Regions from separate parts of the Allorhizobium sp. nf9_anc genome, predicted to be linked through region 3. Evidence: predicted binding sites of a transcription regulator. Region 3 holds the regulator's gene; each other region holds the start of a gene.
The links. Region 3 encodes LexA, which represses DNA repair genes until DNA is damaged. Its sites were predicted from a motif close to TGTTCNNNNTGTGTTCNG; they were not measured.
Positions count from the first base shown of each region.

Region 1: the regulator LexA is predicted to act here: its motif matches at 2,556-2,573, upstream of dinB (DNA polymerase IV).
Region 2: the regulator LexA is predicted to act here: its motif matches at 5,506-5,523, upstream of AC02Y0_RS16685 (DNA recombination protein RmuC).

Region 1 covers NZ_JBWHZM010000002.1:138,665-148,863, reverse strand. Annotated here, with positions in the region: gene AC02Y0_RS22855 (ArdC family protein) at 1-843, opposite strand, end outside; gene AC02Y0_RS22850 (GGDEF domain-containing protein) at 1,221-2,342, shown strand; gene dinB (DNA polymerase IV) at 2,590-3,693, shown strand; gene AC02Y0_RS22840 (exonuclease domain-containing protein) at 3,709-4,482, shown strand; gene AC02Y0_RS22835 (hypothetical protein) at 4,520-4,951, shown strand; gene AC02Y0_RS22830 (3'-5' exonuclease) at 5,399-6,382, opposite strand; gene AC02Y0_RS22825 (FGGY-family carbohydrate kinase) at 6,495-8,126, opposite strand; gene AC02Y0_RS22820 (class II aldolase/adducin family protein) at 8,152-8,847, opposite strand; gene AC02Y0_RS22815 (FGGY-family carbohydrate kinase) at 8,844-10,199, opposite strand, start outside.
Region 2 covers NZ_CM150481.1:3,414,873-3,425,071, forward strand. Annotated here, with positions in the region: gene truA (tRNA pseudouridine(38-40) synthase TruA) at 1-468, opposite strand, end outside; gene fmt (methionyl-tRNA formyltransferase) at 468-1,412, opposite strand; gene def (peptide deformylase) at 1,555-2,067, opposite strand; gene AC02Y0_RS16675 (methyl-accepting chemotaxis protein) at 2,141-3,643, opposite strand; gene AC02Y0_RS16680 (globin-coupled sensor protein) at 3,760-5,265, opposite strand; gene AC02Y0_RS16685 (DNA recombination protein RmuC) at 5,556-6,779, shown strand; gene AC02Y0_RS16690 (ribokinase) at 6,825-7,724, shown strand; gene AC02Y0_RS16695 (methyl-accepting chemotaxis protein) at 7,876-10,199, shown strand, end outside.
Region 3 covers NZ_CM150481.1:1,765,158-1,775,356, forward strand. Annotated here, with positions in the region: gene pdhA (pyruvate dehydrogenase (acetyl-transferring) E1 component subunit alpha) at 1-970, opposite strand, end outside; gene AC02Y0_RS08370 (FtsB family cell division protein) at 1,119-1,436, opposite strand; gene eno (phosphopyruvate hydratase) at 1,584-2,858, opposite strand; gene kdsA (3-deoxy-8-phosphooctulonate synthase) at 3,073-3,921, opposite strand; gene AC02Y0_RS08385 (VOC family protein) at 3,918-4,811, opposite strand; gene AC02Y0_RS08390 (DUF1003 domain-containing protein) at 4,839-5,381, opposite strand; gene lexA (transcriptional repressor LexA) at 5,583-6,296, shown strand; gene AC02Y0_RS08400 (ComEC/Rec2 family competence protein) at 6,277-8,772, opposite strand; gene gltA (citrate synthase) at 9,039-10,199, shown strand, end outside.

The DNA of each region.
Region 1 (10,199 bases), on a different replicon from region 3:
GATGGCCCGTTTGTCTTGCCTCAGCACCTTGAGCCAGCTCTGGATATAGGCTGCATGATCGGCACCGGGCTCAGGCGTTAAAGCGAGATCAGCGCATAAAAACGCAGCCCCCAGTTCGGCCACGAGCTCTTCGCGCGCATAGCCTTCATCACCGAATGCCTTGCCTCCCAATCTACGATCCAGGCGGCTCTCATGTTTTGTCCAATGGGTCGCTTCATGCGCAAGCGTCGCATAATAGGCCTCCGCGCTTCTGAAGCTCTCGAAACACGGCATCTGAACGTGATCGCTTGAAGCGCTGTAATAGGCCCGATTGCCACCGTGGCGGATATCGGCACCCGTTACGGCAAAGAACTGATCGGCATGCGCGATGCGCTGAAGCGGATCGATCACCGCGTCTGGCTTGATCTGATAATGCTCGGGCAGTCCCTCGATCTGTTCGGTATTGAAGACCGTGTAGGATTTGAGAAAAGGGATCTGTCTCGTCTCATCACTTCCCTCGTCCTGACTTGCCCGGTCCTCACTTCCCTGGTCCTCACTGTCGTTCCGGCTGATCGTGCCGGCATAGACAACCAAGGCACCCTTCTCGCCCTTTCGCACATGGGCGCCCAGTTCGATGGCCTGCCGAAAGGTCATCCAGCAGGAAGACGAATAGCCCGCCTCGCTCGCCGCTGCCCACAGCATCAAAACATTGATGCCGCCATAGGGAAGTCCGTTGTGACGCAAGGGCCGTGTGATGCGGCCTGCCGTATACCCGGCATTCCATGGCCTCAGCCAAGTGAGCTCTCCCTTTTCCAGATCGGCAATGATCTTCTTCGTCACTTCAGCGTAAACATCGCTTCTCATGTCCCTTTTCCTTTGATCGGGTTGCGCATGCAACCGATCTGCCCCTCTGGCGAAGAGAGGGGGGAACCCGTCCAGACCCAAAAGTATCCGGGGTGGTGCGGGCGCAAGGGCCAAGAGCCCTGAGCCACGGCCCGGATGCTTTTGCCCGAAGGGTTCAAGGTCTTGACGGGTGATGGGGCATCAGCCCCTTACAGCCTGAGGCGGCCAATGCACCGAAGAAGCTTTCCAAAGTTCACTCACAATGCCCCTGAACAGGAAAGCGTTCACACTTGCGCGCTATCTACAACCTTGGGAGGATAGTCGCAAAAGCAACCAAGGTTACGGCAGCAAGAATGAACGGGGCAACATTTTTTCTGGTGGTCAATTTTGTGGTTGCCATGTCGTTCGCTGCAGTCTTCCTCGTTGTTGCCCGGCGTAGCCAGTCCCACAAGGCGGCCATGTGGCTCGGTAGCGGCTTCGGTGTCGCCTCCATGTCGGCGATCTGCGAGCTTCTGGTTGCCTATGCAGGCCCCCCGAAGATCTGGGCCCTGGGTGCCTTTGCAATGGTCCTGTGCGGTATGGTGATGCTGACCATGGGCATCGGAGAAATGTATCGGCGGCGGATCGACCCGCGCATTACTGCCGTTTTCGCAGGTGCGGCGATATCCCTCGCTTATGGCATCTATGACCTCCCGCGGGGCACACCGCTTCAGGCCTTCCTCTATCAAGGTCCTTTTGCCATCGTCGTCCTCGCTGGTGCCTTGATCGTGATCCGGGCGCGCGGACGAACAGCAATCGATCGGTTTTTGGGCTGGCTCCTGGCAATCGCGGGCATGCACTTTTTCGCCAAGGCCGGATTGGCTGTCACCTTTGGTTCGGGTAGAACGGCAAGCGATTATATTCAGACGAATTATGCACTGATCTCTCAGAGCATGACGGGTGTCCTGATGGTTTCAGTCGGATTGACCCTGCTTGCAAAACTCGTGCTGGAAATCATGGATGTGCAAAAATCGGAATCCGAGATCGACATCCTGTCGGGGCTGTTGAACAGACGCGGCTTCGAGCGTCGTGTTGAAGACATGTTTCGTGCCGACCCGGATGGCGTTTATGCGATCATTCTGTGTGATCTGGATCATTTCAAGCAGATCAACGACAGTTTCGGCCACCACATTGGTGACAGGGTCATCGAGGCCTTCGGTGCAAACCTGCGGTCAACTGCCCCTCTTGCAAGCGCAGTTGGACGTCTTGGCGGCGAGGAGTTCGCCCTCTTTCTGAAAGGGACCGACTTGGATGCCGCAGTTCAGCTCGCCCAGCGCCTGAGGCTTCAAACCATGTCCCTTGCCAATATACCGTCTTCCATCAAGGTGACGGCGAGCTTCGGTGTGGCCTCAGTGTCGGCATCATCCGAGCTCGGGTGGGCCGAGGCCTATCGCCAAGCGGATCAGGCACTTTACAAGGCCAAGAACGCCGGCCGAAACAGGGTCAAACCGGCAAGGACGCGACCAAAGGTCAGCATCTGAGGTACAAGGGCCTTATGGCAGTTGCGCATCCCTGCAAAGAGCACAAGACAGCCACATTCTCTTCCGGTCCATACGCTCGTGTCATAGACACTCGCCTAATAGCATCAGGCCATATAGATGCCGAGCTGCTTGCAGCATTCATGGGGAAGCACTTAACGGACGGGACACGTTGACTGTTGACCTTGCACTTGGACAACAAGTTAGGAACTGCTACGTTCCTCTTTTGTTTCACTCGGCCTTATCGACAATGAACACCCTCACATTGCCTGTCCGGAAAATCATCCATGTGGACATGGATGCCTTTTATGCGTCGGTGGAGCAGCGCGACAATCCGGAGCTGCGCGGCAAACCGCTCGCTGTTGGTGAGGCAGCTGCCCGGGGCGTCGTTGCAGCAGCCAGTTACGAGGCGCGGGAATACGGCGTCCGCTCAGCCATGCCGTCGGTCACGGCCGCACGGAAATGCCCGCATCTGATCTTCGTGAAGCCGCGCTTTGAAGTTTACCGCGCAGTCTCGCGGCAGATCCGCGAGATTTTCGCGCAGTACTCACCCTTGATCGAACCCTTGTCGCTCGACGAGGCCTATCTTGATGTGACCCAGAATCTGAAAGAGATGCCGGTTGCCACCGAGATCGCACTGGAAATCCGCGCCCAAATCAAAGCTGTGACCGGTCTCAACGCCTCTGCCGGCATCTCCTACAACAAGTTTCTCGCCAAGATGGCGTCTGACCTCAACAAGCCGAATGGTCAGGCCGTAATCACCCCGAAATACGGTCCGGACTTTGTGGCGTCACTTGCCGTCAAGAAATTCCATGGCGTCGGTCCAGCCACGGCCGAGAAGATGCACCGATTGGGCATCGAGACGGGTGCAGATCTCAGGGCAAAGTCGCTGGAATTCCTGATTGAGCATTTCGGAAAGTCTGGCCCTTACTTTCATGGGATCGCCCGGGGGATCGACGAGCGTGAGGTCCGGCCTGACCGGATGCGCAAGTCTGTTGGTGCGGAAGACACATTCGCCGTCGATATCAGTGGCCTTGATGTTGCAACCAACGAGCTTCAATCGCTTGCGGAAAAGGTGTGGTCCTATTGCGAGGCGAACGGCTTGAGCGGCAAGACGGTGACGGTGAAGGTCAAATATTCAGACTTCACGCAGGCGACGCGGGCGAGATCAACTCCCCTTCCCTATTCAGGTGTCGACGATATCTTAGAGGCAGCCAAGATTTTGCTTACCGGTGTCTACCCTTTCAAGCGGCCGGTTCGGCTCCTCGGTGTCACGCTGTCGTCCCTCACCCCTGCCAAGGGGGCCAAGGACGCCATAGACGAAGAAGAGCCGCAGCTTGGACTTGGGTTTTGACCAAAGGAAACGGGAATGGATCCAAGCCTTGAAAGCGAACGAGCCGCCGCCTGTATTCGCGTGATCGATCTTGAAACCGCGGGCAATGGGGCAAGTGACGTCTGCGAGATTGGATGGCAGGACGTCGTTCAAGGCAAAGATGGACGGTGGCAGGTCTCGCCGGAGCGGGGCTCGAGGCTCGTCAATCCCGGCCGGCCGATTACAGCCGACACAATGGCGATCCATCATATTCGGGATATGGACGTGGCCGATGCACCGTTCTGGAAAGAGGTGGCGCCGAGCATCTTGAGACCGTCGCATCCGATCGTTGCCCTTGCCGCCCACCGTGCCTCTTTTGAGCAGCGTTACTGCACGCCGAAACTCTCGGGTGGCGCACCCTGGATCTGCACCTGGAAGTGCGCATTGCGGATCTGGCCGGAGCTTTTGCGATTTTCCAACCAGATGCTGCGCTATCAGCGCAGGCCCGAAGGTCTGGTCCACGAAATTGGCTTACCAGCCCATCGCGCCCTGCCCGATGCCTATGTGACCGCCCATCATCTGCGCGACGCGTTGAACGAGGCATCATTGGAGGAGCTCTTGTCGTGGAGTACTGAGCCTGGCCTGCTGCCGCGGGTACCGGCGGGGCCCGAGCGCGGCAAGAGCTGGGACCGTCTGGCGACAGAGACGCTCAACGGTTTTTTGCGCGATCGTGACGTGGATGTTCGCTTCAGCGCCCAGACGGAGCTTTTCCGGCGAGGGGAAAGGGAGCCGCCAAACAAGGCCCTCCCCGCCCAGCCGACGCTTCTATGATGGAGCCGGATTTGCGCGGCAAGCCAGGACCACCGACTTGAAGACCCGCCATCCAATGATCGTGACCGCGCGCATTGAAGAGGGCGATCTCGCCCGGTTTACCCTGCTTCGCCGGAAGCATTTTTTGCTGGATAGGAATCGTCTGCCGGCGCATCTGACGATGTTTCATCGGCTGCCAGGTGAACATGTCGACAAGATCATCGAAAGCCTTTGGGTCTCGACGAGGTCAAAAGGCACAATCCAGGCCAGGGTCAGCGGCATCCGTTATCTGGGATCAGGCGTTGCGTTTTCGATCGAGAGCCCGCAGCTTTCGGACATCCGCGCTTTTTTTGCGAAAGAACTTCGTTCAATGGCTCGGTTCGCAGGACATGCGGACCTGGCAGCCGCATATCACAGTGCAAAACAAAGCCTCCCGTGCGGAGGCGGACGGCCTTTACCGAGACCTCTCGGCGAGTTTTCATCCCCATGACGTCAAGATTGTGGGGCTGGATCTGTGGCGATAGCTGGGCGGTCCCTGGGCAAGGGAAGCCACCGTCCTCATGGCCGATCAGCCCGCTTTGATCGCGAGACCTTGAGCCGTGTTCGACACGGGGCGTTCAAAACGACGGTGTGATGGCGCATCGGGATTTGCACCAACAGGAAACACATAAACAAAAAAGCCTGCCGCGGGAGGAGGTGCGGCAGGCTTTTCAGAAAATAACGGAACAGCGACTGGGAGGAGGAGTGTCGCCGTTCTCTCAAATGCCCTTTAGGAGGGAGGAGGAGAGCATCTGAAACCCGAAGCTTTGAGGGAGGAGATCATTGCTTCGTTGCAAAAAGATATAGAGATTGCCTCGCCGCGGCACCAGATGCTGCGCCGCAACACAGCCATGCGAAGAGCGCATAGCCTGTCAGCCGCAAGCCTAAGTTGGGGTCGTCACGCCTTGAAGCGGTCGAGTGCTGTGAGGAGCTTCGTTGGCGGATCTGCATCCGCATACCGGTAGATCTCGGTCCGCAGATATCGGAGCTCCTCGGCAAGTTCCCGCTCTTCAACCTCGATCCACCAGGACTTTGGGCGTCCTTCGCTTCCGTCCGACCAGCGATATCCGCGCGCCTTCAAATGGTCCTTGAGATCGAAGGGACTGTTTTCTGCAAAAATCCTCACGCGTGACCGCTGGCTGACCGCATAAAGCTCTGCAAACGGCGTCCAGGCACTGTTGGCTGGATTGCGGTCGAGCACCTCAAGCAGCGCAAAGCAATCGTCGACAGCCCGGTGCCCGTCGTGGAAAAACCCCGCCTGGCCAACAAGGTAAGCAAGCTTGGTGCCTTCAAAGCCGCGTGAGGACCAGTCGATCTCGACGTTGGAGCAGGCCCAGGCCTTGTGTGAAAACACTGGCGAGAAGGCCTCGCAGAAGGGACGATCGAAACCGGCATTATGCGCAATGATCAAATCTGCAGGTTCAATGAGCGAGTGGATCGCTTCCATGTCGATCGCCTGCCCCGCGACCATTTCATCCGTGATGCCGGTCAATCGCGTGATATCGGCTGGAATAGGCAGACCCGGCTGACGAAGGCCGCCATAGGTGCCTGTAATATCGCCGATCCGCCCTGTGGCATCGAAGGAAAATGCAATCAATCCAATCTCGATGATCTCGTCCTTGCGGTGATTGAGCCCGGTCGTTTCGGTATCGAGGATGACCCCGACCAACGGGAATTCGGGTCTCAGTGTCTCTGTGATCGGCCGCTTTTCGAGCCTTTGCAGGATACGATAGCGTCCAGTCGCCACCAGATGGGCAACCATCGCCGCCTCATCTATTGACGACGGCGAAGACCGGGGTGCTGATCTGGCAGGCACAGCTGGGGCCGGCAGCGACGTCATTTCGTCTTCAAACATTTCAAACTGAGCGGGCGTCACGACCATGTCCTGTTGGTCTACTTCGTGATTTTGCCATGCGGATATCCTGACTCATCGCCTGAGTGAAGGCGCCGCATAATGGCGCGACATCTTGGTGCCTGATGACTGCCCGCGGACGTTAAGCAGACCTTATGCTTCTGGAAACATCCTGCAGCATGAGGAATGCTTCATAACGCCGTTCGTGAGTATAGGCCACTTCTCCACTCGGTTCATACAGTTCAGCTGCGCGAGAGAGAGCCGCCATGGCGCCGCGAACGTCTAAAAACACCCCCGCAGCAACGCTGCCGAGAATGGCTGAGCCAAGCAGAACCGGCTCTTCAGCAGCCGGTGCTACGACAGGTTTGCCGCATGCGTCTGCTAGGATCTGACGCACCAGTGGGCTTGCCCCCGCACCACCGCTAATCACCACGCGCTCCACAGAAGCACCAGCCCTCGCCTGCGTTTCGATGATCTGGCGCAGCCCGTAGCCGATGCCACACAGGCCGGCGAGGTAGAGAGCGATCAGACTTTCGAAGTCACGTTCCATTCCAAGGCCGGCGATCACCGCTCGCGCATGCGGATCAGCAAAGGGCGCTCGATTGCCGAGGAATTCCGGCACGACATGCAGGCCAGCAGCAAGGTCGACGGCCTCTGAGGCATCGGCAATCTTGAGTGCTGCCTGCTCGGCCATGAAGGCGGGCAAAGACTTCCCCTCGGCCTGTGCCCGGGCGGTCGCCTCGGCGGCAGCGGGATGGAAGGAGAGAAGCTGATCTATCGCCGCGCCAGCGGCACTCTGGCCACCTTCGTTCAGCCACATGCCGGGTACCATGGCCGAATAATAGGGTCCCCAGACGCCAGGCACGAAAACTGGCTCGGCCGTCGACGTCATGGTGCAGGAGGAGGTCCCGAAGACGTAGGCCAGGTTCTCGGCCGGCTTGCCGCCGATACCGACAGTGCCAATGCCACCCGCATGGGCATCGATCATGCCCGCGGCGACCGCCGTGCCGGGTTTGAGCCCCATGACTTCGGCCGCCTCTGCGGTCAGCCCTTGCCCCAATCGGGTGCCGGGCTCGACGATATCGGTGCCGATGCGGGCAAAGCCTTCTTTCGCCAGTTCTAAAAGGCCGATCTGCTCGAAATAGCTTTCGTCCCAGCGTGCCTCATGGGCGAGATAGGTCCACTTGCAGGTTACAGTGCAGGTCGAGCGCGAGAGATCGCCAGTCGATTTCCAGGTCAAAAAATCGGCGAGATCGAAGAACTGCCAAGCGGCTGTGAAGGTCGCCGGGCGGTGTTCCTTCAGCCACAGGATCTTCGGCGTCTCCATCTCGGGCGAGATGCGGCCACCGACATAGCGCAACACATCGTGTCCGATCGCATTGATGCGTTCGGCCTGGGCAACGGCGCGGTGGTCCATCCAGACGATGATGTCACGCTCTGCCTTTTCCGAGGAGCCGACGGCAAGCGGCTTGCCGCCAAAGCCCAGGACCACCAGCGAGCAGGTGGCGTCGAAGCCGAGCCCGATGACCTGGTGCGGTGCGACGCCGGCTACTTGTACCACCTCGCGGATGATCGCGCAGACCGCGTTCCAGATCTCGGTGCTCGACTGCTCGACGATTAAGCCTGCCTCGCGGTAAAGCGTGATATCGCGTTTCGCGACCGACAGCATCCGACCCTCGAGGTCGAAGAGGCCAGCACGCGCGCTGCCCGTTCCGACATCGACGCCGATGACGTAACGCCTGGCTCCTTCGGACAAGATCGGTGTCTGGTTCATTGTCTTCCGCTCTGTGTCTGGCTTGTCATATCAGCGCCCGCGGCCGCGCCACGTCATTTGAGCCTTCGGCTTCTGGGCCAAGCCCATAGCTCATCCGCTTCATCTGATCGATCACGCGTTCCATTTCCGCGTCCTCCAGGATCGGCGGTTCTCCGAGCGTCAGCACCTGCACATACATACGCGCGAGTGTTTCCACTTCGATTGCCAGCCACAAAGCCTGTTCCAGATCCTTGCCGAGCGAGATCTGTCCATGCTGCCCGAGGAGGCAGGCGAGGCGACCGTCAAGCGCCTTGAGGGCATGATCTGAAAGAGCCTGGGTACCGAAGGTGGCATATTCAGCACAACGAACTGTTGTGCCGCCTGCAACGCCAACCATGTAATGGAAGGCCGGAATAGTCTTGTGATGGCAGGCCAGCGTCGTGGCATACATCGAGTGGCAATGCAGCACGACATTGATATCCGGGCGGTTTTTCAGAATGTCGCGGTGGAAGCGCCATTCCGACGAAGGCCTCCGTCCAACATAGGTGCCGTCGAAACCCATCTCCACGAGATCCTCCGGGCTCATGATATCGTAAGGCAAAGAGGAAGGGGTGATCAGGAACCCATTGCCTGCACGAACCGACACATTACCGGCAGTGCCCTGGTTGACGCCACTGGAGTTCATCCGTCGGCAAATATCGACCATCTTGCGGCGCAGATCGTCTATTTCGGTATCGGTCATGGGATGTCCTTTCTGGGAGAACTCAGAGGCTGGCGGGCGAGTGCGCGCCAGCGCTGATGATACGACTTCATGAGATTATCCGGTGCCACCATCTGATCCGCGGGTCGCAGATGCAGGCCGTCCATCGCACGCGTGGTCCCATGAGATGCCAAAAGTGCAGCGCCCGTGGCGACCCCGTATGCGTCGAGATTGAAGAGGGTTTCGCCGCGACCACGAAACGAAGCGACAAGGCCTGCGAACAGCGGGTCCTTCAGATAACTGCCGTCGAGCACCACAGTGCCATCGACATCGAGGGCATCGAGACATTCGACCGACAGCTGCGCGATATAGATGAGCGCCAGGGCCCGGCGCTCAGCCGTGTCCTGCACAGCCTCCCCCAGGATCTGGCCCTGCCTGGCACTTCCAGGAAAGAACCCGTCGCCATTTCCGAAGCTGGGCAGAACCATGATGCCACGCTTTATAAGTTCCACGACAACGCTTGGGTCGACGGGCTCTCCCGCGTCCTCGCCTGCCACATGCACAAACTCTCGGCCACCCATGGCGAGTGCGCCGGCCACCGGCCGACCATAGACATCACTGTTGATTGTCATACCGGCGGTCTCATCGAGACCGTCAAGCCGGGTGCCGTGGCTCATGCCGACGATCCAGGTACCGGTCGACAAGATTGCAGCATCGGAAAGGCCGGCTGCCTGATAGCGATAGAAATTGGCGCTGCTGTCATGAATGCCGACCAGGACCTCCAGCGCAGCCGGCAAACCAAAACGACGCGCGAGGTTCGGCCGCACCGGACCGAGGCTTGACCATGCCGGCGCAAATTTTGGCAGAAGGCGCGTCCAGCCACGCTCAGTGACAACTGGCGTCGGTCGATTGTCCGGGATATTCCAAAGATGGGATTGCGCCCCAAGGCAAGTTGCTTCTGAGACGGCCTGACCTGTCATTCGCCAGGCCCAGTACTGCGGCAAGCAAAGGAACCAGCGGGCATCCGCGAAGCGTGCCGGCTCGGCCATTTCCATCCAGAGCAGTTGCCGCGCCTGATGGGTTGCGCCGTGCATGATGGCGCTGCCGCGATCATGAAACGAGCCTGCCAGCGGCGCATAGGCCTCTCTGATCGCCGCAGGCAACGGCTGTTCGTAGTCTATCATCGGCAAAGCCGCCCCATCGCCGGCGTCGGGATCGGGCCCTACAAGAACACCACCAGAGCCATGAGCAGTAGAAACAAAAGTCGTGATGGGGTGACGCCGGGCAAGCTCGGCAACTTGCGTAAAGACCCAGTCTGAAAGCTGGGCGAGATCGTGGAACTGCCATGGTGGACCGGGCTGCACAGGATTTGAGATGGAGATCGTCTCAACCAC
Region 2 (10,199 bases), 1.6 Mb from region 3:
GAAGTCGTGGTGACCGACGAGCTGCTGGGCAGCTTCGTGCATGGCCTTGGGATCGAGCGGCTTCGGCACCCACCAGGCACGCTTGTCCTCCAGCGCCAGACGCGCCGGGCGGGTGATGATGCGATAGAGATAATGGCGGCGGAGCGCCGAGAAGCGGGCGTCGAACTCGTCCGGCACGGCCTGCACATCGAGCACGGCGACCTGTTCCGACGCCATTGCCAGATGAGCGTTCAGCGCATTGCGCAGCTTGTGTGGCACCCAGGCGCGGGAGAGATCGGCATGGATCACCTGGCCCATGGCGTGGACGCCGGAATCGGTGCGGCCGGCACCCCGGATGACCACGGTCTCGCTGGTGAGTGACAGGATCGCCTGTTCGAGGGCCGCCTGGATCGAATGGCCGTTTTCCTGGCGCTGCCAGCCGACATAGGCCGAGCCATCATATTCGACGGTCATTCGGAAACGGGGCATCAGGCGATCACCGTACCCTTGGGCAGTGGCGTGCCACGCAGGAAGTCCTCCGCATTCAATGCCTTGCCGCCGGCCTTCTGCAGACGGACCAGGTTTACAGCGCCCGTACCGCAGGCGATCGTCAGGCGATCGTCGAGGGCTGTGCCGGCGGTCGCGATTGCGCCCTGCCCTTCCGCGAGGCCCGAGGCGAGGAGCTTGACGCGCTCGGGCTTGCCGTTGACGTCCATCTCTGCCCAGGCACCCGGGAAGGGCGAGAGGCCGCGGATGTGATTGTGCACCTCGGTCGCCGGGCGGGAGAAGTCGACGCGGGTTTCGGCCTTGTCGATCTTGGCCGCATAGAGCACGCCCTCTTCGGCCTGTGTGACCGTTTCCAGCGTACCGGCTTCAAGCCTCGCCATCGCCTCGACCATGGCTTCGGCGCCGACGAGGCTCAGGGCATCGTGTAGCTCGCCGGCTGTCATATCGGGGCCGATGGCGACCTTGCGGGTCAGCGCGACGGGACCGGTGTCGAGGCCCTTATCCATCTTCATCACCATCATGCCTGTCTCGGCATCGCCGGCCATGATGGCCCGCTGGATGGGCGCGGCTCCCCGCCAGCGCGGCAGGAGTGAGGCATGGCCGTTATAGGCGCCGAGACGCGTGCCGTTGAGGATCGCTTCGGGCAGCAGCAGGCCATAGGCGACGACGACGGCGACATCAGCCTGGAGTGCGACGAAGGCTTCGCGATCGGCGGCATCACGGAAGTTCAGGGGATGACGGACCTCGATGCCGAGGTCTTCGGCCGCCTGATGAACGGGAGATTTCTGCAGGTCGAGGCCACGGCGGCCACCGGGACGGGGCGGCTGCGAATAAGCCATGACAATCTGGTGGCCCGCCGCATGCAGCGCTTTCAGGGTCGCGACGGAGAAGTCCGGCGTACCCATGAAGATGATGCGAAGTGCCATTTTGTCAGCCTTCAAGCGCGGGGTTGAACGACGCCCAGAGCATTTCCGGCGAAAACGGAGACGCCGTCAATGCTCTATCATTTTGTTTTTACGCAATTCCGAACGCAAAACCGCTTCGCACTTTTGCTGAATTTGCTCGATGTCAGATCTTCTGACGGGCGGCCTTGGTGAACCTCTTGATCACCATCTCGCGCTTGAGGCGGGAGATATGATCGATGAAGAGCACGCCGTTCAAATGGTCGATCTCGTGCTGAAGGCAAGTGGCGAGCAGGCCATCGGCCTCGGTCACCGTCTCCTTGCCGTCGCGGCCGATCGACTTGACCGTGATCGAGGCGGGGCGTTCAACCTCGGCGTAATAGTCCGGGATCGAGAGGCAGCCTTCTTCATAGACCGAGCGCTCGTCGGAGCTCGTCAGGATCTCCGGATTGATGAAGACCAGCGGCGCGGGCTCCTCGCCTTCCTTGGCAAGGTCGATCACGAGGAGACGGCGCGGCACGCCGACCTGGATCGCGGCCAGCCCGATGCCGGGGGCCTCGTACATGGTTTCGAGCATGTCATCGATGAACTGCTCAAGCTCGGCATCGACGCGCTCGATGGGCGCGGATACCTGACGCAGCAGGGGATCGGGCAGGATGATGAGAGGCTTGATAGTCATGGCCTCCCCTTAGCGCAACTTCCCGGCGGAGGAAACGGAAAAAACGCTTCCGTTTCTCCGATTCTGAGCCGGATCAGGCGACCCGACGTTCCATGATGCGGCGCGCCTGCGGGGCGGCGTCGGTACGGGTGCGGATCTGCGACAGCTGCTCGACGAGACCGGCGACCTCTGCACGCAGACGGCGCGTCTCGTCCGAGGTGCGCTCCACCATGTCGCTGTTCTCATGGGTCAGCAGATCCATGTTGCGGGTGGACTGGTTGACCTCGTTAAGGCCGATCGCCTGATCCTTCGCGGCGGCTGCGATATCCGAGACGAAGGTGTCGATGGCGTCGATGCGGGTGATGATGTCGTTCAGCGCCTCGCCGGTGCCGGTGACGAGGCTGACGCCTTCCTTTACCTGGGTCGAGCTCTGGGAAATCAGTTGCTTGATTTCCTTGGCGGCGTCGGCTGAGCGCTGGGCAAGCTGGCGGACTTCCTGGGCGACAACGGCAAAGCCCTTGCCGGCATCCCCGGCGCGCGCGGCCTCGACGCCTGCGTTCAGAGCCAGAAGGTTTGTCTGGAAGGCGATCTCGTCGATGACGCCGATGATCTTGGAGATCTCGGTGGAAGATTTTTCGATCGCACCCATGGCGGAGACGGCCTGGGAGACGACGGTGCCCGAGGTCTTTGCCTGAAGCTGCGTGTCGCGCACCTCCTGCGAAGCGCGCTCGGCATTGGCGGCTGTTTGGCTGACACTGACGGAGAGCTGCTGAAGGGCGGTCGAGCTCTCCTGCACGCCGCTTGCCTGGCGGGTCGTGCGGCTGGCGAGTTCGCCGGAAGCGTGCGCGATCGCGTCCGTGCCGGTCAGGATGCCTTCCGAAGCCCGGCGGATCGCGGCAAAGGAGGTGTTCAGACGATCGACGGTTTCGTTGTAGTGACCGGCCATTTCCTTGAAATTTTCGGGGAGGTCGGTCGTCATGCGGGCTTCGAAATCGCCCTGTGCCAGCGCTTCCAGACCGCGACGCAGATGCTCCATGGCAATCGCCTGGTCGGCGGCGAAGCGGGCGCGTTCTTCTTCGAGGGCCTGACGCCTGCTTTCCAGCTCTTCGAGATAGACGGAGATCGAATAGTCCATATCGAGCATGGCGGCCTTCACGACCGCTCGAAGCTTCTCGCCGAGCGAATTCGCATGCTGCTTGCCGAAGGGGAAAGGCCAATGCTTGACGAGGACGCCAGAGAGGAGCTCGCCGACCAGCATCGAATAGCCGCCTATATACCAGCGCGGCTCGAGACCGATCCGGGCATGGGCCTTGCCGACGGCGGTGACGCCCTTGACGTAGTTCTCGTCGAAATTGCCACCGGCGACCTTGTCCCAGTGACCGATCTGGGCACTTTTCGCACCGTTCATGTGGGCCCCGTCGCGGAAGTGGCCGGCGATCTTTCCGGTCTTCGTCACCTTGGCGTAGAACTTGTCGAGCGCACCACCCAGAACCTCCTTGATCGACGGGCGAAGCTCGGCCAGCGTGCTGCGCGTCTTCTGATCGATCTCCAGGAATTCCAGGCGTTCGGACAGGTCGTTCTGGGCTTTGGTACTCATGATGCGATGCGGACTCTCGGGGTTAACAGGTATCAAGAAGAACTGTCACGGTTTGCTGAACAGATTCTAAACGCATGGCGACAAATCATGCCGCCATGCGAGGCCGTGATCGGGTCTCAACCCGCCATGCGGTAGGTGTTCTGGCTCATGCCTTGCGACCTGCTGCCGGAGGTCTTGAAGCCCTGCAGGGCGTGGACCAGGCGACCGGCTTCTTCGCGAAGCGTCGCCGTCTGGGCCGAACTTTCCTCGACCATGGCGGCATTGCGCTGGGTGATCTGGTCCATGGAGGCCACCGAGGTGTTGACCTCGCGCAGGCCGCCGGACTGGTCGGCTGCGGCAAGCGCGATCTTGCCGACGATGTCGTTGATCTCGCCGATCCGGACGATGATCTTGCCGAGCGCGTCGCCGGCATTGTTGACGAGGCCGACGCCGGCCTCGACCTGGGTGGAGCTTTGGGAGATCAGGTTCTTGATCTCACGGGCGGCATTGGCGCAGCGCTGGGCGAGTTCGCGGACCTCCTGGGCGACGACGGCAAAGCCTCGGCCGGCTTCACCCGCACGGGCTGCCTCGACACCGGCGTTCAGCGCCAACAGATTGGTCTGGAAGGCGATCTCGTCGATGACGCCGATGATCTTGGATATCTCGTCGGACGACTTCTCGATCGCGCCCATGGCATCGACGGCGCGAGAGACGACTTCTTCGGAAACGCGCGCCTCGGTGAGGGCGACGCCGACGACCACAGAGGCTTCCTTTGCACCATCGGCCGTCAGCGTAACGTTCTGGGTGAGCTCATGCAGGGCTGCCGTACTTTCCTCAAGACCCGCCGCCTGCTGTTCGGTGCGCTGGGCGAGATCATCTGTGGCATCGGAGATGGCGGCCGTCGACTTGAAGATCTCGTCAGCCGAGTGCCGCACGGTGACAATGGTCGCGCGCAGCGCTTCGACAGAGGCGTTATAGTCGCTCGCCATCTGCACGAAATTAGCGGGCAAATCATCCGGCAGACGGGCATCGAGATCGCCGGCGGAAAGCTTGGCGAGAACGGCGCGCAAGGCGGCAAGCGCGGTTGCCTGCTCCTGCTCGGCCTTCAGCCTCGCATCCTCTGCCGCCTGGCGCTGTTCCGCGAGGATCGCGAGATAGACCGAGATGGAATAGTCCATGTCCAGCAGCGCAGCCTTGACCACGACCGAGATTTCCTCGGCAAGGCGCTCCGACTTCTGCCGGCCAAAGCGGCTTGGCCAGCGCTCGCGGGTGACCGCATGCACCAGCTGCTCCAGCACGAGCGCGTAGCCGCCGATGTACCAGCGGGGTTCGAGACCGATGCGGGCATGGGCCTTGCCAACCTTGGTTACACCCTCGACATAGCTTTCATTGTATTCGGCCGTGCCGACGATGCCCCAATGCTCTTCCTGGCGCTTCTTGGCGCTCTTCATGTGATCGTCGTTGCGGAAGAATGCGGCCGTCTCGGGGACCTTGCGGATCTTGTCGTAGAAGATTGCGAGCGCATCGCCGATGTTGTTGTGGATCAGAGGGCCCAGACGACGCAGGGTTTCTCGGCCTCGGTCATCAAGCCCCAGAAAACGCAGACGGTTTTTCAGATCGGAGTTCTCGTTTTGCGACACCATGACCGGCACTCACTTTCCTGGACTAAAAACATCAGCGATTGCTGATAAATATGATTGAGGAAATTCTAAAATGGTAAAAGTTGTGTTGCCTGCCGAGAGCACCTTTTAGCGTCCTGAAACGGGGCCAGGCAGCGCGGACGAAAATCATTACCGTTTCGGGCATCGCTTTTGACGTTTGTCATCTCGCGGTGTGGCGAAAGAAATATGACGGCTCAACCTGAGGGGGCCGGAGGCGGACAGCGTTCACTCTTTGATCTGTTCTCGGTGTCCGAATCAGCTATCATCGGTCCATGACAATTCTCGACATTCCGTCGGTGACCATCGGCTCAGTCACTCTTTCACCCGCGTTCCTGCTTGGGCTTGCGGCAGCGGTTCTGCTGCTCCCGATCCTCACGGTCGTGATCGTGGCGCTGAGGGGGGCACGGGCGCGCGCCGAGATGCGGGAAGACGCTCTGCGGCGCGACGAAGCGGCGGAAGCGAGGCTCGCGGAACTCCTCAAGGCACAGGCCGAGATGCAGGGGCGGCTCGCCACCATGGCCGAAGTCTTCGGCAGCCGGCAGGCGGAGCTCAACCAGTCGATCAGCCAGAGGCTCGACGGCATGACGCACCGGCTGGGTACCACGATCACCGAGCAGACGAAGTCGACGCACGACAACCTGCGCACGCTGCAGGAGCGGCTGGCGGTGATCGATGCGGCACAGAACAACATCCAGTCTCTGGCGAAGGATGTCGTCGGCCTTCAGGCGATCCTGTCCAACAAGCAGACGCGCGGCGCCTTCGGGCAATCGCGGATGGAAACGATCGTCGCCGACGGGTTGCCGATGGGGGCCTATGCGTTCCAGACGACACTCTCCAACGGCTCGCGTCCAGACTGCACCATCCGGATGCCGAACAATTCACCGCCACTGGTGGTGGATGCGAAGTTCCCGCTCGAAGCGTGGAACGTGATCCGCGAGACGGAAAACCCGGAGCAGAAGAAGATGGCCTCCCAGCAGTTCAAGCGGGACATGGAGGTTCATATCCGCGACATCTCGGAGAAATACCTGATCGCGGGCGAGACCCAGGATATGGCGTTCCTGTTCGTGCCGTCGGAATCGATCTTCGCCGAGATCCACGAGAACTTCGAGGGCGTCGTGCAAAAGGCGCATCGGCAGAAGGTGGTGATCGTCTCGCCTTCGCTTCTGATGCTCTCCATCCAGGTGATCCAGGCCGTCCTTAAGGACCAGCGCATGCGCGAGCAGGCACATCTGATCCAGGGCGAGGTGATCCGCCTGATGGAGGATTTGAGCCGTCTCGACGATCGGACACGGAAATTGCAGAGCCATTTCCTCGCCGCTCAGAAGGATGTCGAGATGATCATCACATCCTCGGACAAGCTGGCCAAGCGCGGCGCCAAGATCGAAGCCATGGAGTTCGAGACGCCCGGCGGGCGCGAAGATGGCGAGGAGATCCCGTCGCGCGCCGTGGAGAGCCGGACCGGCATGCTCAAGCTCAGGGTTGTTGACGAGGACTAAGGCGCTGGTCCAAAAGAGCGAAGAACCCAGGGAGGCCTCTCGCTCATGATCACCGTCTTCGGCTCAATCAACATGGACCTCGTTGCCACCACGCCGCGCCTGCCGAAACCAGGCGAGACGGTTCCGGGAACCGGCTTTGCGACGGCAGCCGGTGGCAAGGGCGCGAACCAGGCGCTGGCCGCAAGGCGCGCCGGTGCATCCGTGCGCATGGTGGGCGCCGTGGGACGCGACGAGTTCGCCGCCCCTGCCCTCGACCTTCTCGACAAGGCGGGCACCGATCTTTCCAGCGTCGCGCGCGTGGATGGGCCGACCGGCACGGCGCTCATTCTGGTGGGCGGCGACGGGGAAAACATGATCGCTGTTGTGCCGGGCGCCAATGGGACCATCAGCCCCAACCAAGCGGCTGCGGCGGTTTCGAGCAGCCAGCCGGGCGACATCCTGATGCTGCAGCTCGAAGTCCCGGCCGCATCCGTGAAGGCTGCACTGGAAGCGGCCAAGGTGCGCGGCGTGCGCACCGTGCTCAACACGGCACCGCTGATTGCCGAGGCAGCCGAGCTTGCGAAGCTCGCCGATATCGTCATCGCCAACGAGACGGAATTCGAACTGCTGGTGGGACGCGAGGCGCTGACATCTGAGCAGCGCGAAGAGATGCTCCTCCAGATGCACAAGGACACCGGACAGATCCTGATCATCACGCTCGGGGCCGAAGGTGTCGTAGCAGCCGAAGGCGGCAGCTTGCACCGTACCAAGGGGCTGAAGATCGAACCCGTCGATACCGTGGGTGCGGGCGATACGTTCTGCGGCTATCTGGCCGCCAGCCTCGACGCGGGACTTGCGCTTGGCGAAGCCCTTCGCCGCGCGGCCGTCGCCGGATCGCTGGCCTGCCTCAAGGCCGGCGCCCAACCGTCGATCCCTGACGCCGGCGAGGTTGCCGCCGCTCTCTGACGCAAAGCCGGGCGCAAGTCTGATTTATTGCCCGTTAAGCAATGGAACATAGCATCTGACGTGATCGGGGTGCGCGAAAGCGCGCCCGGCCACGCCATGAGGGTGTGGAACGAATGTCCCTGCGTCCTGATCCTCAGTTTTCGAGGCTCCCATGTTCGCCTTCTTTAGCCGTTCGATCGCAGCCAAGCTCCTCGTCGTGACCGGCATCGCCATCGGCCTGGTGCTCTTCCTTTCCAATCTTGTCCTGATTTCGCAGACCCGTGATCGGGTTCACTCCCTGACCATGGAACAGGCTGACGCCGAGGCGAAATCCATCGCGCGTGAAATCGCCGGCGACATCGGCGAACTGGCAAGTGCCGCGCGCACCATGTCCGGCGTCATTGGCCGTGGCCATGAAGGCAAGTCCTTCGACCGGCAAGGCATCACCAATATTCTCAGGGCAAACCTGGAGCAGAACCCGTTCGCTTTCGGTAGCTGGATGGCGGAAGCGCCGGGCGCCATCGATGGACGGAAGGATGACGTCAAGGGGAAGGCCGATCTCGGCGCCAATGACGACGGGATCTATACACCCTACTGGTCCAAGGACCGCAACGGCGCGATACAGTTCTCGACCTTCGCAGCCAAATACGATGCAGAATGGTATGCGCTTGCGGCCAAGAGCGGCAAGGGCGCGATCACCGCGCCATATCTGGCCGAGGGCACCGATGTGCCGACGACGATGAGCTCGATCGCCTATCCAGTTGTCTCCGGTGGCAAACTGATCGGCGTCAGCGGCGTCGACATCTCGCTTCTGTCCCTCTCCGACAAGCTCAAGGCGCTGAAGCCCTTCGAGACGGGCCGTGTTCTCCTCGTCGCGCAGGGCGCCCAATGGCTGGTGGCACCGAACGACGACCTGCTGATGAAGCCATACGAGGTCGAAGGCACCGATGCCCTGAAGACCGCGCTTTCGAGCGGCAAGGGCAGCGTCGTAACCGGTCTCTCCAACGAGGCTGGCGAGGGCTTCGACCGCCTTCTCTATCCCTTTGCCGTTCCGGGCGTGAACGCCACCTGGGCCGTCATCATCGATATCCCGCACGCGGCAATCAACGCGCCGGTCGAGGCGCAGACGATGATGATGATCGTCGGCGGCCTGATCGTACTTGCCGCCGTGATGCTGGCACTGTTCCTTGCCGTGCGCTCCCTGGCCCAGCGCCCACTCCATGGTCTCGTCGGCGACGTCGAGCGCATGACCAAGGGTGACTATGCAAGCGACGTCTCGAACCAGCATCGCGAGGACGAAATCGGCCTTGTCGCCAAGGCGCTCGACGGCTTCCGCCATAAGCTCGCTGAAAGCAACATGCTTGCCGCCGAAGCCGACGCGCAACGTAAGGCCGCCGAAGGCGAACGCCGTCGCAACGAGGAAGAGCGCAATGCCTCAGCCTCCGTGCAGCAGCATGTCGTAACGGCGCTCGGTAGCGGACTTTCGCAACTGTCGCAGGGCAACCTCACTTATCGGATCGCGGATGATTTCCCGGGTGAATACGGCGCGCTGAAGCGTGACTTCAACGATGCCGTGACAAGCCTCGAACAGGCGATTGCCTCGGTCAACGGCAGCGTCGTCAATATCGCCGCCGGCACGAGCGAGATCTCGGAAAGTGCGGCTGATCTTTCCAAGCGCACCGAGCAGCAGGCAGCGAGCCTGGAGGAGACGGCGGCGGCTCTCAACGAACTGACCGAGCAGGTCAATTCGAGCGCCGACAATGCGGGGACGGCGGCAAACACCGTTTCGGTTGCCGTGAAGGATGCCGAAAAGTCCGGCGAGGTGGTGCAGAAGGCAGTTGCCTCGATGCATGGCATCGAGCAGTCGTCGCAGGAGATCTCGCGCATCATCGGGGTGATCGACGAGATTGCTTTCCAGACCAACCTCTTGGCCCTCAACGCGGGCGTCGAAGCGGCGCGTGCCGGGGAAGCCGGCAAGGGCTTTGCCGTCGTTGCACAGGAAGTGCGTGAACTTGCCCAGCGTTCCGCGACGGCTGCCAAGGAGATCAAGGCGCTGATCAACGCCTCGGCAGCGCAGGTAAAGGACGGTGTGGAACTCGTCGGCGAAGCAGGGCAGACGCTGGAGAAGATTTCCCAGCAGGTCATGCAGATCAACGGTCTGATCCGGCAGATCTCGGCATCGGCCAGCGAACAGGCATCCGGCCTCAAGGAGGTCAATGCCGCCGTCAACCAGATGGACCAGGTAACGCAGCAGAACGCAGCGATGGTGGAAGAGACGACGGCCGCCAGCATGGCGCTGCGCAGCGAATCCGACACGCTGCGTGGGCTGGTCGCGAAGTTCCAGGTGAGCGGTGCGTCCGCGCCGGGATCGGCGCTGCGAGCGGCTGCGGCAACCATGCGGACGGCTGCGGCCCAACCGAGCGCAAGCCCCAAGACGCCTTCCTACAGCCCGGCACCGCGCAAGGTGGCGGCAGCAGGCGGCGCGTCCGCCAGCGC
Region 3 (10,199 bases):
CAATGTCACGCACATCCTTGTCGATCGCCTTGAGCTGGTCTTCTGAGGCCCAGCCATTCTCGAGGAGACGGGCCTTGACCTGCTCGATCGGATCCTGCTCCGACCGCATCTTCTGCACTTCTTCCTTGGAACGGTACTTCGCCGGGTCGGACATCGAGTGGCCGCGATAGCGATAGGTCAGCATTTCCAGAATGATCGGACCCTTGCCGGAACGGCAATGCTCAAGCGCCTCATCGGCGGCAGCCTTCACCGCACGCACATCCATGCCGTCGACCTGGACGCCGGGGATACCGAAGCCGGAGCCACGCAGCGAGTAGTTTGACTGGGCCGTGGCGCGGGCCGTCGAGGTGCCCATGGCGTAACGGTTGTTTTCAACGATGTAGATGATCGGCAGCTGCCAAAGGGCCGCCATGTTGAAGCTCTCGTAGACCTGGCCCTGGTTCGCAGCGCCGTCGCCGAAATAGGCGACAGAGACGTTGTCGTTGCCGCGATACTTGTTGGCGAAGGCCAGACCGGTTCCGAGCGAAACCTGCGCGCCGACGATGCCGTGGCCACCGTAGAAATGCTTCTCTTTCGAGAACATGTGCATGGAGCCGCCCTTGCCCTTCGACAGGCCGCTGCGGCGACCCGTGAGCTCGGCCATGACGCCACGAGCGCTGAGGCCCGCTGCGAGCATGTGTCCGTGGTCGCGATAGGCGGTGATGACCTGATCACCTTCCTTCTGCGCCATCTGCATGCCGACGACCACAGCTTCCTGGCCGATGTAAAGGTGACAGAAGCCCCCGATAAAGCCCATGCCATAAAGCTGGCCGGCCTTCTCTTCGAAACGGCGGATCAGAAGCATTTCACGATAGGCGTGAAGCTCTTCGTCTGCTCCAAATTCAGGTGAGTTCTTCCCGGTGAATTCCTTGCCGGCCGATTTGGCGGAAGACTTCCGACCGTTCGCAGCTGCTGGCTTGCGAGGCGCCATGCATCCCTCCCATGGGTTATTATGGTCCAAAGTTGAACACAGAATAGGGAAGAAAGACGACGGCGGCAATGCCATAAATGCATGGCTCACATTCGCCGCAAGCAACTGTAATGACTAAAAAATTTACGATTAACTGAATTCAGGTTAATCAGAAATAGGTGTTGAAGATGACGATTTCATCCGGGCGGGACATATTGAGCTGATAACGCGCCTTTTCGTCGATGATATCCTCATCCAGCGAGCCATCACTCAACAGGCTGACTTCCTTTTCGAGGACAGTCCGTTGCGCCACCAGTTTGTCGAGCTCGGCTGCGCGCTCCTTGCGAACACGCTCGAATTCCTGACCGGCCCTGAGGCCATAGTCGCCATGAATGGAATGATAGCCGAAATAGGACAGGAAAGCGATTGTGACGGCGGGGAGAACGAGACGACCGTATTTCTTCTTTTTGTGATGTCTGGTCCACATGCCGACAAATGCCCTGAAACGCGAAACTGAAATTCCCGTTCAGATTAGCGGGCATGTCTTAACCGATCGTTGACCCTGTTCCACACCTGAAAGAAAAAGCCCGCGCCGGGGAACCGGCACGGGCTTTCAGAATGGATGCGAAGGCGATCAGCCGCGCAGGATGGAAGACCCTGCGTAACGCGCCTGCGGGCCGAGCTCTTCCTCGATGCGGATCAGCTGGTTGTACTTGGCGGTACGGTCGGAGCGGGCAAGCGAGCCGGTCTTGATCTGACCGCAGTTGGTGGCAACTGCGAGATCGGCGATCGTGGAATCCTCGGTTTCGCCCGAACGGTGCGACATCACGGCTGTGTATGCAGCGCGATGTGCGGTCGAGACGGCATCGAGGGTTTCCGAGAGCGAGCCGATCTGGTTGACCTTGACCAGGATGGAGTTGGCAACGCCCATCTTGATACCGTCGCGCAGACGGGCCGAGTTGGTGACGAAGAGATCGTCGCCTACGAGCTGGACCGTCTTGCCGATCTTGTCGGTCAGAGCCTTCCAGCCATCCCAGTCGTCTTCTGCCATGCCATCTTCAATCGAGAAGATCGGGTACTTGGCAGCCAGTTCCGCGAGGTATTCGGCCATGGCTTCCGGCTCAAGCGTGCGGCCTTCGCCTTCGAGAATGTACTTACCGTCCTTGAAGAACTCGGTCGAGGCGCAATCGAGTGCGATGTGCATGTCTTCGCCCGGACGGTAGCCGGCCTTTTCGATCGACTTCATGATGAAGTCGAGGGCTGCCGGAGCCGATGCGAGACCGGGGGCAAAGCCGCCTTCGTCACCGACATTGGTGTTGTGGCCGTCGGCCGCGAGCTGCTTCTTCAGCGTATGGAAGACTTCCGAGCCCATGCGAACGGCGTCGCGGATGGTGTCGGCGCCAACCGGCACGATCATGAATTCCTGGAAGTCGATCGGGTTGTCGGCATGGGCGCCGCCGTTGATGATGTTCATCATGGGAACCGGCAGGACGTGGGCGTTCGGGCCGCCGACATAACGGTAGAGCGGCAGGCCGGAAGACTGGGCTGCAGCCTTGGCGACGGCGAGGGAGACGCCGAGGATCGCATTTGCACCGAGGCGCGCCTTGTTTGGCGTGCCGTCGAGCTCGATCATCAGGTTGTCGATCTGGATCTGGTTTTCGGCATCATGGCCGCCGATCGCATCATAGATCTCGCCGTTGACGGCTTCGACTGCCTTTTCGACACCCTTGCCGAGGTAGCGCGAGCCACCGTCGCGCAGCTCGACGGCTTCATGCGCGCCGGTCGAGGCGCCCGAGGGAACAGCCGCACGGCCCATGCTGCCGTCTTCGAGGTAGACGTCGACTTCGACGGTCGGGTTGCCGCGGCTGTCGAGAATCTCGCGGCCGATGATGTCGGTAATGGCGGTCATGTTCGCTCCCTGTAGACGGAAATTGGACAAGGCTCCGAAGGCCGATCACCGGGCAAGAAGCCACCGGACCCGCCTGTGAGTCATCCTCTCTTATCCGATGATCGGGAAAATACAATGACGGATAGGGAGCGGAATGAACGAAATCTAATCGATTTAAACTGCAACTGCCTACGGCGCTTCCGGTTCAACCGATTGAAGCGCCGCGGAAGGCCGATCAGGATGCCTTGGCGATCTCGTCGAAGGCGATGAGTTTTTCCAGGAGCCGGCGCATGTCTCCGATCTTCACCATGTTCGGACCATCCGAAGGCGCATTGTCCGGGTCCTGGTGAGTCTCGATGAAGAGACCGCCGACACCCACGGCGACTGCCGCCCGGGCAAGCGTCTCGACGAATTCGCGCTGGCCACCGGAGGAGCCGCCCTGCCCGCCCGGCTGCTGCACCGAGTGGGTGGCATCGAAAACAACGGGCGCGCCCATGGCGGCCATGATCGGCAGCGAGCGCATGTCGGAGACGAGCGTGTTGTAGCCGAATGAGGCGCCGCGTTCGCAGAGCAGCACATTCGGGTTGCCGGAACCGGTGATCTTGTTGAGGACGTTCTTCATGTCCCAGGGGGCGAGGAACTGGCCCTTCTTGACGTTGATCGCGCGACCGGTCTTGGCGGCAGCAACAAGCAAGTCTGTCTGGCGGCAGAGGAAAGCCGGGATCTGCAGGATGTCGACGGTCGGGGCGACCGCAGCGCACTGTTCTTCGGTGTGGATGTCAGTGAGAACCGGAACGCCGAATTCCTTCTTGATGTCGGCGAAGACTTCCATTGCCGTTTCCAGGCCAATGCCGCGCTCGGCGGACAGCGAGGTGCGGTTCGCCTTGTCGAAGGAGGACTTGTAGACGAGGCCGAGGCCGAGTTCGCGGCAGAGCTCGACGAGCTGGCCGGCGATCATGAAGGCGTGATCGCGGCTTTCCATCTGGCAGGGACCTGCGATCAGGGCGAAACGGCCCTTCTGCGAGAAGACGGCCTTGCCCGCGCCTTCACCGACCACGACTTCCGAATTGGGAGAAACGCTCATTTCAACTCCTCGAAGGCGAAGGTCACGCCTTGCCCCTTTTCCGGCGCGACAACGAGGCGCGCGCCCGTTTTGTGATAGTGGACGCCATTAGCAGCGAGGCAGGCTTCTGTCACGCCGAGATCAGCGGTGGAGATGACCACCGCTGCACCCAGGAGACCACGCTCTGAGAGGGGAAGATCCTGGCCGTAATGGGCGAAGAAGCCTTCGGGCGTCAGAACATCGACGGCCGCATTGGCGGTTTCGATCGAGAGGCCGAAGGAGTGGGCGGTGACGTCGCGCTGCTCAAGCACCATTTCCAGCAGATATTGGAAGTCGCTCGGGTTTTCCTCGACCAGAACGATCCGCTTTAAACCCGTCGACCCATTTTGATGGACAGTCAGGGCGCCGCGATCAGCGGGAAGCGGGTTCACGCGCTCACAGGCAAAGGCGAAGAAATCCGGCGCCCTCAGATCCGCTGCGAAGGCAAGTCGAAAGGCGCCTTCCGCCGTTCGACCATCAGGGAAGCGAAACTGGCGCGCGAATTCGAGCAAGGGACCGGCGCTCTGCCCCTCGGCGTGGTAATGCGCATCATCGGCTGCCGCATCATCGGTCTTGACGACGAAGGCAGAAAGCCCCTCACCGCGACGAAAGCGGAAGGCCTGGTCGCGCGCCACAAAGACATTGTTGTTGCGCTGCGCCTCCAGGCAATCCTCGCGACTTCCGACGGCGAGCGGCTCAAGATAGGTGTCGTCGGCGAAGAAGACGCAGGCGTTCTCTGTGCCGAAGGGATGGCGCGCGTCGGCGGCGACCGTGAAGCCGAGCTGGTTCAGACGGTTTCGGCCGGTCTCTAGATCGACCACGGGCAGGACGAGGTGATCGATGGCGCGCGGCGCAGACATGGGATGGGACATGACTTGTCTCTGTTTCAGAAGCTAGATTTAGGAATTGTTCGGTCGGCTTGAAAGGGCCTCGACCGCCTTGCGCAGGGCATCGATCTCCTCGCGGGTCTCACGCAGTTCCTTTAGGACCTGCTCATCGATCTTGTGGTGCAGCGCCAAGACCTCGATCTCGGCCTTCAGGTTGATCTCATAATCCTTGGCCGCCATGAAGCGATCGCGCTCCGTCTGACGGTTCTGGCTCATCATGATGATCGGCGCCTGGATGGCCGCCAGCATGGACAGAATGAGGTTCAGAAAGATGAAGGGATAGGGGTCTAGCGCGCGCGTCGAAAGAAGGACCGTGTTGAGGAATACCCAGGCGACGAGGAAGAGCATGAACCCGATGATGAAAGCCCAGGATCCGCCGACCCTCGCGATCGCATCCGCGAGACGTTGGCCGAAGGTGGCGCCGGCTAGAAAGTCCTCGCCGGCATTGGTCGAGACCGTCCGGCGTTCGCGCGCCTTGCTCAACACCTTCTTCTCGGCCGAGGTCAGGTCGGCGGTCTGCTTGCCCAATACAATCTTTTCGATGTCTTTCAGCATATCCCACTTCCCGAAAGGGTCTCACGGCATGCGAGACGTCTTTTTGGCAGCGCCGCGCGCCGATCCTGTCTTGTTGCCAAGTTTCATCTCGGGCTATCGCATTTTCTCACCGGCTCTTCACGGAAATTTATCCACTTGCGGAACACAAATGGAACATATAGTGTCTGTTCTGGATTTGTTTCACCCTAAGGGGCTCCACATATGCTGACGCGCAAGCAACAGGAACTGCTTCTCTTCATCCACGAACGGATGAAGGAATCGGGTGTCCCGCCGTCCTTCGACGAGATGAAGGATGCGCTGGACCTCGCATCGAAATCCGGCATCCATCGACTGATCACGGCTCTCGAAGAACGCGGCTTTATCCGCCGCCTGCCGAACAGGGCTCGTGCGCTCGAGGTGATCAAGCTCCCGGAAGCCTATACGCCGAGCCTGCAGCCGCGTCGCGGCTTTGCGCCTAGCGTGATCGAGGGCAGCCTCGGCAAGACGCCGCCACCAAGCCTCACCAAGCCGCCGGTGGAAGAGAGCAGCTCGTCTGTGTCGGTCCCGGTCATGGGGCGAATCGCGGCCGGTGTGCCGATCTCGGCTATCCAGAACAATACGCATGACATCACGGTGCCTGCCGAAATGATCGGCGCTGGGGATCACTACGCCCTTGAGGTCAAGGGTGATTCGATGATCGAAGCCGGCATTCTCGACGGCGATACGGTCATCATTCGCAATGCCTCGAATGCCAATCCGGGCGACATAATCGTAGCCCTCGTCGATGACGAGGAAGCAACATTGAAGCGCTTCCGCCGCCGAGGCGCCTCGATCGCGCTTGAGGCCGCGAACCCGGCTTATGAAACACGCATCTTCCCGCCGGATCGCGTCAAGATCCAGGGCAAGCTGGTGGGGCTTATTCGCCGCTATCATTGATGTCGGGTATGGGGTCCGCTAGCGGCCGTTTCATGCCGCGGCTGAATGGTTCAGGCGCTAGGTGCTCTATATCGGCCTGTCCGGTTCGCCAGTCATAAAGGCGGTGCGCGGTCCAAGGCCGCGCCGCCCCCTCGAAAGAAGTTTTGATCGCCAGGCCTTGCGGCATGTTTGCGATGCCTGAGATCTCGATAGCGCCAGTGGCCCTCAGGCTGGTCTGCGAGAAGAGAACCGCACCGGATCGGCAATAGGTTTGCCGGGTCCTCGCGGCGAGGACGACCAGATCGGCGCGGTCACACGCTGCGCCGAGAAGTTCGGAACGGTCGACCGTCATCAGTGTTTTTCCGGATATCAGCTTCAACGCGCACGCCTGACTTATGCAGACGAAGCGGCTGGTCTCGGCCGAGGTGATCAGGCGGTCGAAGATCGCTTCTGCTTCCTGTTGCTGGACATCCGTCCATGTCTCGCCCAGGCGCCAATCGGGTGACGGCGGCAATGGCCCGAGCTCAAGCATCAGAGGCGGCACGGGCTTGTCGATACCGAGGACGGGCTGCCACTGATCGAACAGGAAGGCCGACGGCCGCGTGCGGTTGGTGGCGAGGCTGGCACCTCGGTCTTCCCCTGTCCAGACGGCCACGAGGCGTGCGTCTTCGCTGATCAGCACGTCGCTTGGCTTCTCCGGCGGTGCCCACCATGTTGCAGCGACGGTAATAGCGATCAACGCCGTGCCTGCATGGCGAAGGCGCGTGCGCAGGAGCGTCAGCAGCAGCATCCCGGCGACCGTGCCGATCAGGAACGAGGCCGGCAATCGCGGGAAAACGTAGCCTCCACCCCATCCGGCCACGGTGTGTGCGACCAGCAGCACCAGTTCCAATCCCTGCCCCATCACCCAAAAGAATGGCGCATCGAGACCAAGCGGCATCATCAGCATGGCGATGAAGCCGGCGGGCATGACGACGATTGAGATCAGGGGCATTGCAGCGAGATTGGCTTCGAGGCCGTGAGTCGAGAGCCGGTGAAAGTGGGTGATGGCAAAGATCGCCGTTGCCATCCCGCCGATGAGGGAGGTCGCAAGCGTACCACCGACAAATGTGGCGCTTGCCGCTGCAATCCGCATGCCGACAGACCGCGCAGGCGGAAGGATCGCGCGCGGCCTTGCCCGCCACCCGGCATAGCCCGCGATCAATCCGGCGGTCGCCGCAAACGACATCTGGAAGCTCGGCCCCATGACGGTGGACGGTTGGACACAGAGGATGGCAACCGCCGCCAGGGCGAGATTGCGCAGGCTGATGGCGGGCCGGTCGAAAAGCACGGCCGTCAGCATGATTGCTGTCATCAGATAGGCTCGGAGCGCCGAGACCTGATAGCCGGAGATCAGAACATAGCCGGTCGTCGCGATGAGCGCGCCCACCGCCGCGATCTTCTTGATCGGATAGCGCTGGGCCAGAACAGGCACGAGGCTGAGCAGGCCACGCAAGCCGACGAAAAAGATACCGGCCGCAAGCGCCATGTTGAGACCGGAGATCGCGGTGATATGCGCAAGTCCCGAGACCCGCAGCGCCTCTGTCGCGTTCTCCGACACGGAGCGACGCTCGCCGGTGATGATCGAGGCGGCGAAGGCTCCGGGGTCTCCGGGAAGGACTTCGCGGATGCGATTCGAAATGCGGTCTCTGAGCGAAAACAAAGCCGCATCGAAGCGTGCAGCGAGGCCCACGGCATCCCCCTGCCCTCCCGGCTCCAGCTTCGGTGGGCCGAGAAAGAAACCAACAGCACCGATTCCGGCAAAGTAGCTCTGGAAGGCAAAGTCGTTGAGACCCGGCAGGGCCGGACCGGACGGGGGAGAGAGCCGCGCGCGGCCAGTAAGGCGCTCCCCGATCGCGGCCGGCACATGCTTGCTGCGGGCAAGCAGGTTCACACGTTCGGGCGGGCGCCGCACCGTTGGCTCGACCGTCTGCAGGATCCGCATAGTGTAGCGCCATTCGCCGGCTGCGCCCTGCTCCCTTCGCTCGACGATCCCGCTCACGGTTGTGACGAGCGGCTGGTCAAGGATCACAGTCGACAGTCGGCGGGTCTCCCACTCCGCCAGCAGCATCCCGATGACAGTCAGACATATGCTCCAAAGGAGGATGTGCGAGGCGGTGTGTCTGAGCGACCGCACGAGTGGGATCGAAAGCACGGTGAGGATGGAAAAAAGAACCCAAGCAGAAGGCGGGCTCTTGACGGAAAACCAGATTGCAGCGCCTGCGCCCAGGCAGACCGGCACGAAGAGGAAGAGATGCCCATGGCGAACCTCGTCCGTTGTGCACTGCCTGATATGAAGCCCAATCCGCCCCAGTCTATTGCGGCTGCGGACCACGGCTCCGGATGCTGTAGGTCGATGCGCGGGCAGCTGATCGATGGCACGCGGCAGATCCCTGCGGGCCAGCGTTTCGCCGGGCCCTGCATGCCCTACCCCCTGTCTTTCTGCCACGTCGACCATTCGGTTCGTCCGAGCGAAGCCACCCCATCCGGGCACAGGATAGGCGAAAAGCGAGAGCAATCATAGCGTGCGCGAAGGGGTGATTCTGCTGCCTATCCGGGCTTTAAACGATTAGAACCGATCGGTTCGATTGTTGCTGTTTTCGCGACGCACAATTTGCCCTTTGGATAGCTTGGCATTAACTTCGGTATCATATAGCTACATCGACACGCTTAACCGATGGCGGCTTTTTTGAGACGCCTTCCCGCCAATACCGGAGGATCAGCATGACGGACAAAAGCGCTTCTTTGAAACTCGGTGACAAGACGGTCGACCTGAGCGTCAAGGCCGGAACGATCGGCCCAGACGTTATCGACATCGCGGCCCTGTACAAGCACACGGGCACGTTCACCTACGATCCGGGCTTTACGTCCACGGCCTCCTGCGAATCCAAGATCACCTATATCGACGGCGACGAAGGCACGCTGCTGCATCGCGGTTACCCGATCGAACAGCTCGCGGAAAAGGGCGACTTCCTGGAAGTCTGCTACCTGCTTCTTTACGGCGAACTGCCGACGGCAGCCCAGAAGAAGGACTTCGATTATCGCGTCACGCACCACACCATGGTGCACGAGCAGATGAGCAAGTTCTTCTCCGGCTATCGCCGTGACGCCCATCCGATGGCGGTCATGGTCGGCACGGTCGGCGCACTCTCCGCCTTCTATCACGACTCGACCGACATCACCGATCCGCATCAGCGCATGGTCGCCTCGCTGCGCATGATCGCGAAGATGCCGACGATCGCTGCGATGGCTTACAAGTATCACATCGGCCAGCCCTTCGTTTATCCGAAGAACGATCTGGATTACGCCTCGAACTTCCTGCGCATGTGCTTTGCCGTGCCTTGCGAAGAATACCAGGTCAATCCGGTTCTGGCGCGCGCCATGGACCGCATCTTCATCCTGCATGCCGATCACGAGCAGAATGCATCGACCTCGACCGTGCGCCTCGCCGGCTCGTCGGGCGCCAATCCGTTCGCTTGCATCGCAGCCGGCATCGCCTGCCTCTGGGGCCCCGCTCATGGTGGCGCCAACGAAGCCGCCCTCAACATGCTGATGGAAATCGGCTCGGTTGACCGTATTCCGGAATATATCGCCAAGGCCAAGGACAAGAACGACCCGTTCCGTCTCATGGGCTTCGGTCACCGCGTGTACAAGAACTATGACCCGCGCGCGAAGATCATGCAGAAGACCATGTACGAGGTCCTCGAAGCGACCGGCCATGGCGATGATCCGCTGATGAAGGTGGCTCTCGAGCTCGAGAAGATCGCGCTCAACGATCCCTACTTCATCGAGAAGAAGCTCTACCCGAATGTCGACTTCTATTCGGGCATCACGCTGCGTGCGCTCGGCTTCCCCACGACCATGTTCACCGTTCTCTTCGCGCTC